2 regions of the Arthrobacter sp. R3-55 genome follow, and region 1 is predicted to be linked to the other one. Evidence: riboswitches for the same ligand, from Rfam matches in the RefSeq annotation. Region 1 holds a riboswitch; the other holds the start of a gene.

Region 1 (7,873 bases):
TGGAGGCAAGATCCGGCGTGCTGGAGTCCCTCGGGGTCCCCGTGGTGGAGCACCCGATGGGCGTCGGGACCCATGTTGAAGCCGGTCCGATGGGCGGGGCAACATCGGTGCCTGGCGTCTGGGCGGCCGGTAACGTCACCGATCTCACTGGCCAGGTGATGGCCTCCGCAGCTGCAGGGGTCATGGCAGGCGCTGCCATTAACGCTGATCTGATGATGGAGGAGACCACCCTGGCTGTCCGGGAGGCACGTCAGGCGGCGTTGTCCCACTAGTCACTGCACCGGCTCGGTGAAGGAAGCAAGGGTGAAGGCGCTGCACTCGCGGCGCCTTCACCCTTGCCGGACCGGATGAATCCCTAGGACTGGGTAGCCAGGAATTCCCGGGCGGCCGTCACCAAGGCTTCGGTCCCGCGCGACAACGTCGGCTCAATGACCGGAGCAAAATACGGTGAGTGATTCGACGGAATATCTTCGGGTAGACGGCCCGTTGTGGCGAATTCCTTGAACAGGGCAGGCTCGGCGCCGCCCAGGAACCAGAAAACCAGGGGAGCGCCGGCGGCCTTGGCCAAGGCGCCCACGTCTTCGCTTCCGGAGACAGGACCGGGGTCAATGATCTGTGTTTCGCCGAACTTTGCCTTGAACGCCGCGGACACCCTATCGGTGGCAGCCTGATCGTTGACGGTCAGCGGAAAGTGCTCTTCAAACTGAATCTCCGGGTCTTTGGGTGCCCCTGACGCTGTGGATTCTGCCGCGGCAATGCGCTCGATGGAACCGAGGATCTTATCCCTGGTGTCATTGCTGAAGGTGCGGACGCTGAGGCCCAAAGTTGCTGTTTCGGGAATGATGTTGTTCTTGGTCCCCGAGTGGATCTGCCCCACGGTCACTACCGCGGAATCACTCGCTGCCAGCTCACGGGCAACAATGCCCTGCAGCCGGACGGTGGTTGCCGCTGCCATCAGTACCGGGTCGATAGTGGTCTCAGGGCGTGAACCGTGACCACCGCGGCCATGGAGGGTGATGTTGAGGGAATCGGCGGATGCCATGGTGACGCCGGGCCGGATTCCGAACCAGCCGGCGGGGAAGGGGGCCACATGCTGGCCCAGGACGACGTCGGGTTTGGGCACAGCGTCATACAGGCCATCGGCCACCATGGTTTCTGCCCCGCCACCCCATTCCTCGGCTGGCTGGAAGAGGGCGATCAGGGTGCCTTGCCACTGATCACGTTGAGCGACCAGAGCCTCCACCGCACCCACGAGGCAAGTGACGTGTACGTCATGGCCGCAAGCGTGCATGACCGGCATGTCCTTACCCTGGTGGTCAACACCCATGGCCGTGCTTGCGTAGTCCAGGCCTGTTGTTTCCTTGACGGGCAATGCGTCCATGTCTGCCCTGAGCATCACTACGGGTCCGGGCCCGTTTTCCAGAACACCCACAACCCCGGTTTTTCCGATGCTGCGGTGAACGGCGAAGCCGAGTTCTTCCAGATGTCCCGCGGCGATACCTGCGGTCCTGGTCTCTTGGAAGGACAGCTCGGGGTGGGCATGCAGGTCCTTGTATAGCTTTTCGAGGTCAATGGTCATGAGTCTGCCCTTTTCATTCGACGCCTAGGTTTGGCCAGTGTATCCAGCCCAAAGCTGCGAAGGCTGAAAAGCCCCGGCACACTGGATGGCATGAACGATTCTGAATCAGTCACCACCCAGCAATCCACCGTTGAGGAGTGGACCAAGGCCCTGGCGGAATCCACTGGCTCACCTGGTGGGGGCGCCGGGACCGGGGTCATGCTCTCCATTGCGGCTTCCCTGACCTCCATGGTGGCCGGCTACACCGAGGTGGAAGACTCCGAGCACCAACACCTCGCCGGCATCCACGCCCGTGCCCGCGAACTCCGCCAAGTTGCCCTTCACTTAGCCGACGACGACGCTACGGCCTCCAACGCTTTCGGCGCCGCCTTCCGCCTCGATCCCGGGCCGGAGCGCGACGCCGCAATCCATCAGGCCTCCGTTGATGCCGCCAAAGCGTCAGCGGTCTTGGGGGAGCGGGCCATCCGTGCCATTGAAGACCTCGCATGGCTCGCTTCGCACGGCAACCCTGCGCTGATCGCCGACGTCGTGGTGGGTTTCGGAGCCCTCCGGGCAGCTATTGCAGGAGCCCGAACCAACGTAAGCTTCGACCTCGGTTCCCTGACCTCGGCCGGCACCACCCTCGAGGAAGTCAGGGACCGGCATCCGGAACTCTGGACCACGGTCACCCGGCTCACCGACGCCCTGGACAGGATCGATGAACTGGCCGCCGGCGTCGACAAGAAAGCGGCGCCGACCGAAGCCGTGTGAGGCCCGATATGCGTGCCAAATTCCCAGAGAATCGCGCAGAGCGGGCCCCGCAACGGCGCTGTACCTACTTCTGCGCCTTCGGCACACGGCGAAGCACGACGGCGGCGAGCACCGCAGCTCCGGCCATCAATACCAGCCCAATCGCCGCTGTGATGTGGACGCCGGACTCGAAAGCCGTCCGGGCGGCGACCGTCAGCGCCTCCGACAATGGCGACGGAAGGGCGGACGCTGCGTCAACAGCGCCGGCGAGTGTTTCCGCGGACTTTCCGGCTGCCTGCGAGGAAACGCCGTCTGGAATCACGAGGTTGTGCTGGTAGGAAGCAGTGAGGATGGATCCGAGTACAGCCGTTCCCAGGAGCGATCCCAGTTCGTAGCCGGTCTCGGAGATGGCCGAGGCGGCTCCGGACTTGTCGGCCGGCACGGAAGCCAGGATGAGATCGTTGGAGATGGTCTCCGCGGCACCCACGCCAACTGCCAGGACAGTCAGCGCCGACAACAGGAACACGGGTCCGCTGCCGTGATCGCCAACAACCACAATCAAGTAGCCCACGGCGCTGAGCGTCAAGCCCGCGGCCACCACGTATCCGGGGCGGACGCGCTTGACCAGCGGCACCACCAGCAGGCCGGCGATGACAGTTGCCAGGAGGGCAGGAATCATTGCGATGCCGGCCTCCATGGGGGATTGGCCTTCAACAAGTTGCAGGTGCTGGGCGAAGAAGTAGATGAAGCCCGTCATGGAGAACAGTGACAACACGTTCGCCACGATTGCCGTGCTGAACACCTTGTTCTTGAAAAGGGCAACGTCCAGCATGGGGTTCTGGATCCGCTGCTGGCGACGCACAAACAGAATGCCCATCACCAGGCCGAAGCCCATGAACGCGGCCGCGGATGCCCCGAAACCATGGACTGCGAATTCCTTGATGCCGTAGACGAACGGAGCCATGGTGACCACGGACAGGACGATGCTGGGCACATCCACGCGTCCGGGGTTGGCGTCCTTGGATTCGGGAATCAGGACCCGGCCGAAGGCGAGCAGCGGCAGGAGAAGGAAAGCTGCCACCAGGAAGACTGCGCCCCACCAGAAGTGCTCCACCAGCCAGCCGCCGAAGATCGGACCAAGGGCTGCGCCGCCCGAGAACCCGGCAGCCCAGACGGCGATGGCAAGCCGGCGCCGGTTGGGATCGGTGAAGATGTTCCGGATCAAGGACAGGGTTGACGGCATCAGCATTGCGCCAAAGACGCCAAGGCCGGCCCTGCCGGCGATGAGCCATTCAGCGGAGGGTGCAAAAGCTGTAGCAGCCGAAACCGCAGCGAAGCCTGTGCTGCCGACCAGCAGCAGCCGCCGTCGTCCGATCCTGTCGCCCAGGTTGCCCATCGACACCAGCAACGCGGCAAGAACCAGCGGGTATGCGTCAACGATCCACAGCAATTGGACGCCGCCCACGTCCAAAGAGCGGGCGATTTCAGGCAAGGCAAAGGTGAGCGCGGTGTTGTCGACGGCCACCAGCAGCACCGGAAACATCAGCAGTGCCAGTGCCGTCCAGTCGCGCCACGGTGCTGCTTGGCCCTTGAGGGGATCAGCGGAACGGGGTGCTTGGGTTGAGGACGGCGAGTACATGTCATTTACTGTACCGTCCAGACGGTACAGTTTCAAATGTAACCCCAGTGAAGCTTTAGGGAATGATGGACACATGCCACGAAAACCAGTTGCCCGGGACGCAGTCCTGGATGCCTTCGAAGCCCTCCTGATAGAGGTGGGGGAGCGGGCTGCCACCCTCGACGCCGTTGCCAAGCGTGCAGGGGTGTCCAAGGGCGGGCTGCTCTACCACTTCCCCAACAAGGAAGCGCTGATCACAGCGCTTTTGGAGCGTCTGGACTTGCTCGCCGATGAAGACACCGCGCTGATGAAGGCGGCGCCCGATGGTTCGGCCGCCTACTTCATCCGGTCATCGCTCTGGGCGGATACGCCCATGGACCGGGCGTTCGTCGCTGCCACCAGACTGGCCGAGGTGGCCCATGAGGAAACGCGCCGGAGGTTTGCCGCCATCCAGCAGCGTTGGCTGGACGTGCTGGCGGAGGACGTTGGTCCGGACGTCGCCAAAGCCGTCAGCTATATGGGTGACGGCCTGTATTTCAATGCCATCTTCGAAGGCGGGCAGGAGGGTGGCAATGCCGGGCGGGAGGCCGACGTCGACATCCTGCTTGGTGTCCTTGATCGGTTGCGGAAGTAGCAGGCCGTCCATTTGCGGCGGCGCCCGTGACGTAGGACAATTAACCCTTGTGGCGTGCCCTACACGGTGCCCATACATAACTGAACATGCCTTTGATCTGCGGCGGGAGAGTCCTGCAAGCAAGTGATGCAGGCGCCGTAGGAGCAAACCCTCCCCAGGAATCTCTCAGGCCCACGCACCGCCGCGGCAAGGCAACTCTGGAAAGCAGCAGGCAATCAGCCCACCTCAGGGTGAATGAGCGCTGTGCTCACCGACGGTGCAAGCGATGGTTGTTCACGCAACGCGCGGAAACTCTCAGGTCCAATACAGAGCGGGGAGGAACCCAACCGCTGTGGCGTACCCAAACGCCGCCCAAGTAATGGAGTTCCTTCGTGACGGTTAGTTCTGCCTCCACCACCTTCGTCGATCGGCATATTGGCGCCCGCCGCCAGGCCGACATTGAGACCATGCTCAAGTCCGTCGGCTACGACACCGTCGATTCGTTGGTCGACACCGCCGTCCCGAACGACATCCGCCAGGACGTTGCCCTCACCCTGCAGAACGCGCTGAGCGAAGTCGAGGTCCTCGCTGAGCTGCGCAAGCTCGCCTCCAAGAACAAGACCGCTGTCCAGATGATCGGCCAAGGCTACTACGACACCGTGACGCCGCCGGTGATCCGCCGCAATATCCTGGAATCCCCGGCGTGGTACACGGCCTACACGCCGTACCAGCCGGAAATCTCGCAGGGCCGCCTCGAAGCGCTGCTGAACTTCCAGACCATGGTCCAGGACCTGGTCGGCCTGCCGATCGCCAACGCCTCCCTGCTTGACGAAGCAACCGCCGTTGCCGAGGCCGTCCTGATGATGCGCCGCGCCAACAAGAACAAGGCTGCCCAGGACGGCAAGACCGTCCTCGACGCCGATTGCCTCCCGCAGACCATCGCGATCGTCAAGGGCCGCGCCGAAGCACTCGGCTTCGAGGTTGAGGTCGCGGATCTCTCCCTCGGCCTTCCGGAAGGTGCCATCAACGGCGTCGTTCTCCAGCAACCCGGCGTGTCCGGCCGCGTATTCGATCACTCCGCCGTCATTGCCGATGCCAAGGAACGCGGTGCGCTGGTCACCGTCGCTGCCGATCTTCTCTCGCTGACGCTGATCACCCCTCCGGGCGAGCAGGGCGCGGACATCGCCGTTGGTTCCGCGCAGCGCCTGGGTGTTCCGCTGTTCTTCGGCGGCCCGCACGCGGCCTACATGGCCGTTCAGAAGGGCCTGGAGCGTTCCATGCCCGGCCGTCTGGTGGGCGTTTCCAAGGACGACGCCGGTGTCCCCGCCTACCGCTTGGCGCTGCAGACCCGCGAGCAGCACATCCGCCGCGAGAAGGCCACATCCAACATCTGTACCGCGCAGGCCCTGCTGGCCATCGTGGCTTCCATGTACGCCGTTTACCACGGCCCGGAGGGTTTGAAGGCGATTGCCGAGACCGCCCACAGTCACGCCCGCACCCTCGCGGCGTCACTGAAGGCTGCCGGCGTCGAGGTCCTTCACGGTTCCTTCTTCGACACCATCACCGTCCGCGTCCCGGGCAAGGCTGCAGAGATCGTCGCTGCTGCCGAGGCCAAGGGCATCAACCTGCGAGGCGTTGACGCTGACACTGTTGGTATCTCTGTTGATGAGACCACCACTTCCGAGGTTGTTGCTGACGTCGCGGCGGTCTTCGGCGCTTCGGTTGCTGACGCCGCTGAAGGTCTCGCGCTTGAAGCTTCCGTGGAGCGCACCAGCGACTTCATGCAGCACCCGGTGTTCAACACGCACCGCTCCGAAACCCAGCTCCTGCGCTACATCCGCAAGCTTTCGGACCGCGACCTCGCGCTGGACCGCACCATGATCCCGCTGGGTTCCTGCACCATGAAGCTCAACGCCACCGCAGAGATGGAAGCCATCTCCTGGCCGGAATTCGCCTCCATCCACCCGTTCGCTCCGGATTCCCAGACCGAGGGCTGGCGCGAACTCATCACCGACCTCGAATCCCAGCTGACCGAGATCACCGGCTACGACCAAGTGTCCATCCAGCCGAATGCCGGTTCCCAGGGCGAGCTCGCGGGCCTGTTGGCCATCCGCGGCTATCACCTGTCCCGTGGCGACGAGCAGCGTAACGTCTGCCTCATTCCCGCTTCCGCCCACGGCACCAACGCAGCCTCGGCAGTGCTGGCCGGCATGAAGGTTGTAGTGGTGGCCACGGCCGCCGACGGCACGATCGACCACGCGGACCTTGCCGCCAAGATCGAGGCCAACCGCGAGGTGTTGTCGGCCATCATGATCACCTACCCGTCCACGCACGGTGTGTACGATGCCGACGTCCGCGAAGTCTGCGACGCCATCCACGAGGCCGGCGGCCAAGTCTACATTGACGGCGCAAACCTCAACGCCCTGGTTGGGCTCGCCCAGCCGGGCAAGTTCGGCGGCGACGTATCCCACCTGAACCTGCACAAAACCTTCTGCATCCCCCACGGCGGTGGCGGACCCGGCGTTGGCCCGGTTGCTGCCAAGGCGCACCTTGCACCGTTCATGCCCGGCGATGCAGCTTCCTGGACCGAAGGCAACGACGTCCCGATTTCGGCATCCCGTTTCGGTTCCGCCGGCGTTCTGCCCATCTCTTGGGCTTACGTGAAGCTCATGGGTGGCCAGGGCCTCACCGAGGCAACCAAGTCGGCGCTGCTGGCTGCGAACTACATCGCATCCCGCCTGAACGAGCACTTCCCGGTCCTCTACACCGGCGAAGGCGGACTGGTGGCCCACGAGTGCATCCTGGACCTCCGCGAGCTGACGGCCAAGACCGGCGTCACTGCTGAAGACGTTGCCAAGCGGCTCATCGACTTCGGCTTCCACGCCCCCACCCTGGCGTTCCCGGTTGCCGGAACCCTGATGGTGGAGCCCACCGAGTCGGAGGACCTTGCCGAGATCGACCGGTTCATCGAAGCTATGATCACCATCCGTGCCGAGATTGAGCAGGTTGCTCACGGCGACTTCTCCGTGCAGGATTCCCCGCTTCGCCGCGCACCCCACACGGCAGCCGCCGTCGTAAGTTCCGATTGGGACCGGGCGTACCCGCGCGAGCAGGCTGCCTTCCCGGTCCACCACCTCAAGCAGGACAAGTACTTCCCGCCGGTCGGCCGTATCGACGGCGCGGCAGGTGACCGCAACTTGGTGTGCTCCTGCCCGCCGATCGAAGACTTCGAGAACTAAGGGGTTCCGGAAAATGACAGAGAACTACACAGCTCTTTACGAAGAGCACAAGAAACTCGGCGCGTCCTTCACCGACTTTGGTGGCTGGCAGATGC
Region 2 (7,873 bases), 1.2 Mb from region 1:
GGTGTGGCGGTACAACGAGGTTGTGGACCAGGGCTGCGTGGAGTCCGTGACCTACGACGGCAGGGTGCTCTGGCTTGCCCAAAGCGGGCCCATAGAGCGGCGCCTGGTGGAGAAAGAACGCGGAACCGGTCTCCGGATACGGATGCTGGACTGAACGCTTTTCCGGGCCGAACGGCGCAATCCTAGGCTGACTTCACGCTGCTCAAGAAATTCGAAGAAGACTGAGCAGCCGGAGTGTGCGCCAAAATCTCCGCGAGCTCAGCCAGCCTGTGTGCACGCGCGGACTCTGCGGGCGAGAACGGCTCGCCCGGCCGCGAAAAGACCAACGGACCGTGCCAGGCCGTTGGGATCTTGAGGATGTCAGTTGAGGGCCCGACGCCGGTAGCCGCCTGGGGTGCGGACCGCTCGGGGTCCATGGGGTCTACTTTGGCGGAAAGAAGTTCGGCCACGGCGAGTGGAAGTTCCTGCGGGTTTACGGCCACACGGGTGGCGAGGCTCAGTGCTTTGGTTTGACCGTCGGCCATGGCCAACGCGGTGGTGGGCCAAACGTGCGACTCAAGCCCGCCGCCGTCGTGCAGTGCCTTCAAAAGATCCAGCTCGGTGACTTCACCGGGGGCAGAAAGGACAAATTCATCCATCACCGTTCCGCCGGGGTCAGTGGCGGCATGGCCAGTCCCAGTGATGGGGTGGATGTGAAGGCTGAGGATGTTGCTGTTCAGCTTGGCCAGGGCGTGGGTGACTTTTTGCAGCGACCCCGGCTGATCAGGCAGTACGGTCCGCGCGCGCCACAAAGAAGGTGCCATGTTCAAAGTGCGTCGGTGGCGGAGGGCCGGCGCGTGCAACCATCGCCGGAGAACCTTGGAGGCCGAAGGCTCGGCCACCCAGATGACCAGCACGGTGGCGGTGACCGCGAGGAGCAGAACCTTGGCCACATACGGCAGCTGGGTTCCCACCACGGCAGCATGAACCAGCAGTTCAATGGGAAGCATCACTGCAATGTTCGCAAGAGTGAGCCGGGCCTTGGGCGGTTCGGGCAGCTGACCGCAGGCATCACAAAGGAGATCCGCGGTGACGGGAGTGCTCGGGTTGCGCTTCATGATTTCATGCTGCCCTGCCACTGTTTCGGGCCGATTGCCTGAGCGTCACGTTCCGGGGGCGGGCAGGTTTCTGCGGATGCGCCATAACGCAAGAACCCGGCGTCCTCGTGGGAGAACGCCGGGCTCCGGCCAAGCAGCACGGATGCTGCGCTTAGCGGGTGCGGTCGGAATCGAAGTCCGGGTCCGAGGCCTGGCTTGCGTTGCGCGCGGCAGCGGCATCCTTGAGGAGATCGCGGATTTCGGCAAGAAGGGCGGTGTCCGCAGGCAGCGGCTCTTCCTCGGGTTCCTCAGTGGAGAGGCGGTCCTTGACCAGGGAATTGATCTTGTTCATGGGCGCCACGAAGATGAAGTACACCACGGCAGCGGTGATCACGAACGTCACCAGTGCGGTCAGTACGGCGCCGAAATCGACGAACGTTGCCGGGTTGTTCTCCCAGATTTTGAAGCCCAGGCCCTCGGCATTCATGCCGCCGGCGGCTGCGATCACGGGATTGATGATGTGGTTGGTGAAAGCTCCGACGAGTGCGGTGAACGCACTGCCGATAACTACGGCGATAGCCAGCTCGATCACGTTGCCGCGAAGTATGAAGTCCTTGAAACCCTTGAACATGGATGGTCCTCCGAATAGGTGCAATGTCTGCCTCCAGCAGAGATCAAACTACCACTCGGTGGTTTCCAGCTGGTGTACCCGGGATGTGGAAGAGGGTTGGCGGGAAGGGGCCGGGATGTGGAAGAGGGTTGGCGGGAAGGGGCCGGGATGTGGAAGAGGGTTGGCGGGAGTAGCTGCACCTTGCTTGCGCTTTTTCGCGGGAAGCGGCTATGGTGTGAAGCGTGTCACGAAAGTGACGCAACGCTTTTGATCTGCGGCGGGAGAGTCCTGCCGGTACATCCAGTCAGGCGCCGTAGGAGCAAATCCTCCCCAGGAATCTCTCAGGCCCATGTACCGCCGCGGTTAGGCAACTCTGGAAAGCAGTCCGGGTAACCGGGCTCACCGACGGTGCAAGCAGACGGCATGTGGAAACACAGTCTGCGGAATCTCTCAGGTCCAATACAGAGCGGGGAGGAACCCCACATCATCGTGGCGCTCACTGGGCGCCTGAATCATGGAGTTCCTCTTGACTGTTCAATCAACCCCCACCGCCTTCGCGGACCGGCACATCGGCGCCCGCCGTCAAGCCGACGTTGACACCATGCTCAAGGCCATCGGCTACGACTCTGTCGACGGCTTGGTAGATGTCGCGGTCCCCGATTCCATCCGCCAGGAAACGGCCCTGAAGTTGCAGGACGCCCTCACTGAGGTGCAGGTCCTCAGCGAGCTCCGAAAGCTCGCATCCAAGAACAAGACCGCCGTCCAGATGATCGGCCAGGGCTACTACGACACCGTGACGCCACCGGTGATCCGCCGCAACATCCTCGAAGCTCCCGCCTGGTACACGGCCTACACGCCGTACCAGCCCGAAATTTCGCAGGGCCGTCTTGAGGCGCTGCTGAACTTCCAGACCATGGTGCAGGATCTCACGGGGCTGCCGGTTGCCAACGCGTCGTTGCTGGATGAAGCGACCGCCGTGGCCGAGGCAGTGCTGCTGATGCGCCGCGCAAACAAGAACAAGACGGTCAAGGACGGCAAGACTGTCCTGGACGCGGACCTCCTCCCGCAGACCATCGCGATCGTCAAGGGCCGCGCCGAGGCCCTCGGCTTCGAGGTGGAAATTGCCGACCTCAGCGACGGCCTTCCCGACGGCGACATCAACGGCATCGTCCTGCAGCAGCCAGGTGTGTCGGGTCGCGTGTTCGACCACTCCAGTGTCATTGCTGAAGCGAAGGAACGCGGCGCACTGGTCACGGTTGCCGCGGATTTGCTGGCGCTCACCCTCATCACGCCCCCGGGCGAACAAGGTGCGGACATCGCCGTCGGGACTGCGCAGCGCTTCGGCGTCCCGCTGTTCTTCGGTGGCCCGCATGCGGCCTACATGGCCGTCCGCGAAGGCATGGAGCGCACCCTTCCCGGCCGCATCGTTGGTGTTTCCAAAGACAACGCCGGCGTCCCTGCTTACCGCTTGGCGCTGCAGACCCGCGAGCAACACATTCGCCGCGAGAAGGCCACCTCCAACATCTGCACGGCGCAGGCACTGCTGGCGATTGTGGCTTCGATGTACGCGGTTTACCACGGCCCCGAGGGCCTGAAGGCGATCGCCGAGACCGTCCACGGCCATGCCCGCACGCTCGCAACCGCACTGCAGAAGGCAGGCCGCGAACTCGTCTCCGATGCCTTCTTCGACACCCTCACCGTCCGTGTTCCCGGCAAGGCAGACAAAGTCATCGCCGCTGCCGAAGCCCGCGGCATCAACCTGCGTCTCATCGACGCGGACACTGTGGGCGTTTCCGTTGATGAAACCACGACGCCGGAGGTCCTCTCCGCGGTTGCCGTCGCCTTTGGCGCCGGCCCGGTGGGGGACGCGGCCGGGTTCGAACTGCCCTCCGGGGTAGTCCGCACCTCCGATTTCCTGCAGCACCCGGTGTTCAACACGCACCGTTCCGAGACGCAGCTGTTGCGCTATATCCGCAAGCTGTCTGATCGGGACCTCGCACTGGACCGCACCATGATTCCGCTGGGTTCGTGCACCATGAAGCTGAACGCCACCGCCGAGATGGAAGCCATTTCCTGGCCCGAGTTCGCCTCGATCCACCCGTTCGCTCCGGACCACCAGACAGCGGGCTGGCGCGAGCTGATCGAGGACCTGGAAGCTGACCTCACGGAGATCACCGGCTACGATCAGGTCTCCATCCAGCCCAATGCCGGGTCTCAGGGAGAGCTCGCGGGCCTGTTGGCCATCCGTGGCTACCACCTGTCCCGCGGCGATGAGCAGCGTAACGTCTGCCTCATTCCTGCCTCAGCCCACGGCACCAACGCGGCGTCCGCTGTGCTGGCCGGGATGAAAGTTGTTGTGGTGGCCACGGCTGCGGACGGCACCATCGATCACGCCGACCTGACCGCCAAGATCGAGGCCAATAAGGACGTCCTGTCCTGCATCATGATCACCTACCCGTCCACGCACGGTGTGTACGACGCCGACGTCCGGGAAGTTTGCGATGCCATCCACGCAGCCGGCGGCCAGGTGTATGTTGACGGAGCCAACCTGAATGCACTGGTTGGGTTGGCCCAGCCGGGCAAGTTCGGCGGGGACGTGTCCCACCTGAATCTGCACAAAACCTTCTGCATCCCCCACGGTGGCGGCGGTCCGGGCGTTGGTCCTGTGGCGGCGAAAGCCCACTTGGCGCCGTTCATGCCGGGGGACGCGAATAAAGCGGCACATGAAGACGGGCACGGCGTGGCCATTTCCGCTTCGCGCTACGGTTCTGCCGGCGTGCTGCCGATTTCCTGGGCGTACGTGAAGCTCATGGGTGGTCAGGGGCTGACGGAAGCAACCAAGTCGGCTCTTTTGGCAGCCAACTACGTTGCTTCCCGGCTGGATGAGCACTTCCCGGTTTTGTACACGGGCGAAGGTGGCCTCGTGGCGCACGAATGCATCCTGGACCTCCGCGAACTGACGGCCAGGACAGGCGTCACCGCTGAGGACGTGGCAAAGCGCCTGATCGACTTCGGCTTCCACGCACCTACGTTGGCGTTCCCGGTTGCCGGCACTTTGATGGTGGAGCCCACGGAATCCGAGGACCTCGCCGAGATCGACCGCTTCATCGAAGCCATGATCACCATCCGTGCCGAGATCGAGCAGGTAGCCGGCGGTGATTTCACTGTTGAGAAGTCGCCGCTGCGCAACGCACCGCACACGGCTGCCGCCGTCGTGAGTTCCGCTTGGGACCGCGACTACCCGCGTGAGCAGGCCGCGTTCCCCGTCCACCATCTCAAGCAGGACAAGTACTTCCCGCCGGTCGGCAGGATCGACGGCGCCGCAGGTGACCGCAACCTGGTGTGCTCCTGCCCGCCCCTCGAAGCGTTCGAGGACAACACTGCCGACGTCGAAAACTAAGGACTGCCCACATGTCTGAGAATTACACGGCTCTTTATGAGCAGCACAAAAAGGCCGGCGCTTCCTTCACCGACTTCGGCGGCTGGCAGATGCCGCTCAAATACTCCTCGGAGTTGGCTGAACACCACGCAGTCCGCAAGTCCGCGGGCCTGTTCGACCTCTCCCACATGGGCGAAGTGTGGGTGTCCGGCCCTGAGGCAGCTGCGTTCCTGGACTACGCGCTGGTGGGCAAGTTGTCCGCAGTGGCCGAGGGCAAGGCCAAGTACTCGCTGATCTGCAACGCCGACGGCGGCATCATCGATGACCTCATCACCTATCGCCGGCCCTCTCCCGAAGACGGCGTGGACAGGTTCTTGGTGGTCCCCAACGCGGGCAACGCGAAAGTGGTGGCCGCGGCCCTGTCGGAGCGGGCAAGCGCATTCGACGTCGTGGTGGAGGACGCTTCCGCCGAGACTTCGCTCATCGCTGTGCAGGGGCCGGCCGCGGAAGCGATCCTGCTGACGCTTGTCCCGGCAGAACAGCACGCGCTGGTCACCGGACTGAAGTACTACGCGGCGGTGGAGGTGCCGGTAATGTTCGACGGCGGCACTGAGCACCTGCTGCTCGCCCGGACCGGATACACCGGCGAAGACGGGTTCGAGATCTACATCTCCAACGTTGACGCCGCCGGCCTGTGGGAAGCGCTGCTCGAAGCAGGCGAAGGCCACGGCCTGATCCCGGCCGGCCTCGCAGCCCGCGACTCCCTGCGCCTCGAAGCCGGAATGCCCCTGTACGGCAACGAACTTTCCATCCACGTCAACGCCTACGCCGCAGGCCTTGGCCCGGTAGTTTCCCTGGCCAAGGAAAGCGACTTCATTGGCCGGGAGGCGCTCTCTGCCATCAAGGCTGCCGGCGTCGGATCAACGTTGGGCCAGAAGCTGGTAGGCCTCAAAGGCGCCGGACGCCGCGCCGCCCGCGCCCACTACTCGGTCCTCAAAGACGGCTCGCTGATCGGCGAAGTCACCTCCGGCCAGCCGAGCCCCACGCTCGGTTACCCGATCGCCCTGGCGTATGTCGACGTCGAGCATTCCGAGCCGGGCACGATCGTCGAGGTTGACCTGCGCGGCAAAGCCGAGCCGTTCGAAGTCGTGCCGCTGCCGTTCTACAAGCGCCAAAAGTAGCCGGGGTCTTCGGGACCGCCGACCTCTGCATGCTCGGTCGCATGGGCGCCCGCTGGGCGGACGCGACGCTCCCTTAGACGCATGCTGCCGGTCGCCGGACCCGAACCGTTGTGGATGGTGGCGCTGTTTGAACCCCTAAGCGCTGGGGATGGGGCAACCTGCCGCGGGTGATCTTGAAAAGTTTTCAGTTAGTCAGAGAAGGAGTTGGGATGAGCAAAGTAGTTGCTGGATTGAAATACTCGGCTGAGCACGAGTGGGTTGCCGTTGATGGTGACGGGGCCGTGGGGATTGGGATTTCCGCAGTTGCTGCCGACGCCCTGGGCGACATTGTGTACGTGGACCTGCCCGAGATTGGGTCCACTGTGACGGCCGGCGAGACGTGTGGCGAGGTGGAGTCGACCAAGTCGGTATCGGACCTCTACTCGCCCGTGACGGGGGAGGTGACCGAGATCAATGACGCCGTTGTTACCGATCCGGCCCTGATCAACAACGATCCCTATGGCGCGGGCTGGCTGTTCAAGGTGGCCGCCACGGAGGAAGGGCCGCTCATGTCGGCCGAAGAATACGCTGCAAAGAACGGTGGAGAACTGTGAACCCTGTATCGGTGACTGAATACCAGCAAGTGGTGTCGGCGTCGTTGGACGCCCAACTGTCAGAGCTGGATCCTGAGATCGCGGCGAAGATCGACGACGAACTGGGTCGCCAGCGCGATGGCCTGGAAATGATCGCCTCCGAGAACCACACGGCCGTGGCTGTGATGCAGGCGCAGGGTTCGGTGCTGACCAACAAGTACGCCGAAGGCTACCCGGGCAAGCGCTACTACGGCGGTTGCGAACACGTTGACGTGGTGGAGCAACTCGCGATTGACCGCATCAAGACCCTGTTCGGCGCTGGATTCGCCAACGTCCAGCCGCACTCCGGCGCCCAAGCCAACGCTTCGGTAATGCACGCGCTGATCAAGCCGGGCGACACCATCATGGGCCTGAACCTGGCCCACGGTGGCCACCTGACCCACGGCATGCGCATCAACTTCTCCGGCAAGCTCTACAACGTGGTCCCCTACGGAGTCCGCGAGGACACCCACACCGTGGATATGGCTGAGGTTGAATCTTTGGCGCAGGAGCACAAACCAGCATTGATCGTGGCCGGCTGGTCCGCCTACGCGCGGCAGCTGGACTTCGCCGAATTCCGCCGGATCGCCGACTCCGTGGGTGCCTACCTGATGGTGGACATGGCCCACTTCGCCGGCCTGGTTGCCGCGGGCCTGCACCCCTCGCCGGTTCCGCATGCGCACGTCACCACGTCCACCACCCACAAGACCCTCGCCGGTCCGCGTGGCGGGATTATCCTGTCCAACGATGCCGACATCGCCAAGAAGATCAACTCGGCCGTGTTCCCGGGCCAGCAGGGTGGACCGCTGGAGCATGTGATCGCGGGCAAGGCCGTTGCGTTCAAGATCGCCGCCTCCGAAGAGTTCCGTGAGCGACAGGAACGTGTCCTCGCGGGCTCGCGCATCCTGGCAGAGCGACTGGTCCAGCCCGACGTCGCCGCGAAAGGCATCAGCGTGGTCTCCGGCGGCACGGACGTGCACCTGGTCCTCGTAGACCTTCGCAACTGCGAACTCAAC

What was found. A riboswitch is a leader RNA that binds a small molecule or an ion and turns the genes downstream of it on or off. The one in region 1 is predicted to bind glycine.
Region 2: it holds a riboswitch for glycine, as region 1 does, so the genes downstream of both, gcvP (aminomethyl-transferring glycine dehydrogenase) here and gcvP (aminomethyl-transferring glycine dehydrogenase) in region 1, are expected to answer to the same signal.

Annotation. Positions count from the first base shown of each region.
Region 1 is NZ_CP096423.1:3,733,684-3,741,556, reverse strand. It holds gene M1D51_RS17080 (NAD(P)/FAD-dependent oxidoreductase) at 1-272, shown strand, start outside; gene M1D51_RS17075 (amidohydrolase) at 356-1,579, opposite strand; gene M1D51_RS17070 (cyclodeaminase/cyclohydrolase family protein) at 1,670-2,329, shown strand; gene M1D51_RS17065 (MFS transporter) at 2,394-3,947, opposite strand; gene M1D51_RS17060 (TetR/AcrR family transcriptional regulator) at 4,021-4,560, shown strand; glycine riboswitch at 4,654-4,751, shown strand; glycine riboswitch at 4,753-4,879, shown strand; gene gcvP (aminomethyl-transferring glycine dehydrogenase) at 4,932-7,778, shown strand; gene gcvT (glycine cleavage system aminomethyltransferase GcvT) at 7,792-7,873, shown strand, end outside.
Region 2 is NZ_CP096423.1:165,018-172,890, forward strand. It holds gene M1D51_RS00820 (hypothetical protein) at 1-154, shown strand, start outside; gene M1D51_RS00825 (amino acid-binding protein) at 183-1,097, opposite strand; gene mscL (large conductance mechanosensitive channel protein MscL) at 1,249-1,707, opposite strand; glycine riboswitch at 1,955-2,053, shown strand; gene gcvP (aminomethyl-transferring glycine dehydrogenase) at 2,213-5,086, shown strand; gene gcvT (glycine cleavage system aminomethyltransferase GcvT) at 5,098-6,246, shown strand; gene gcvH (glycine cleavage system protein GcvH) at 6,456-6,839, shown strand; gene glyA (serine hydroxymethyltransferase) at 6,836-7,873, shown strand, end outside.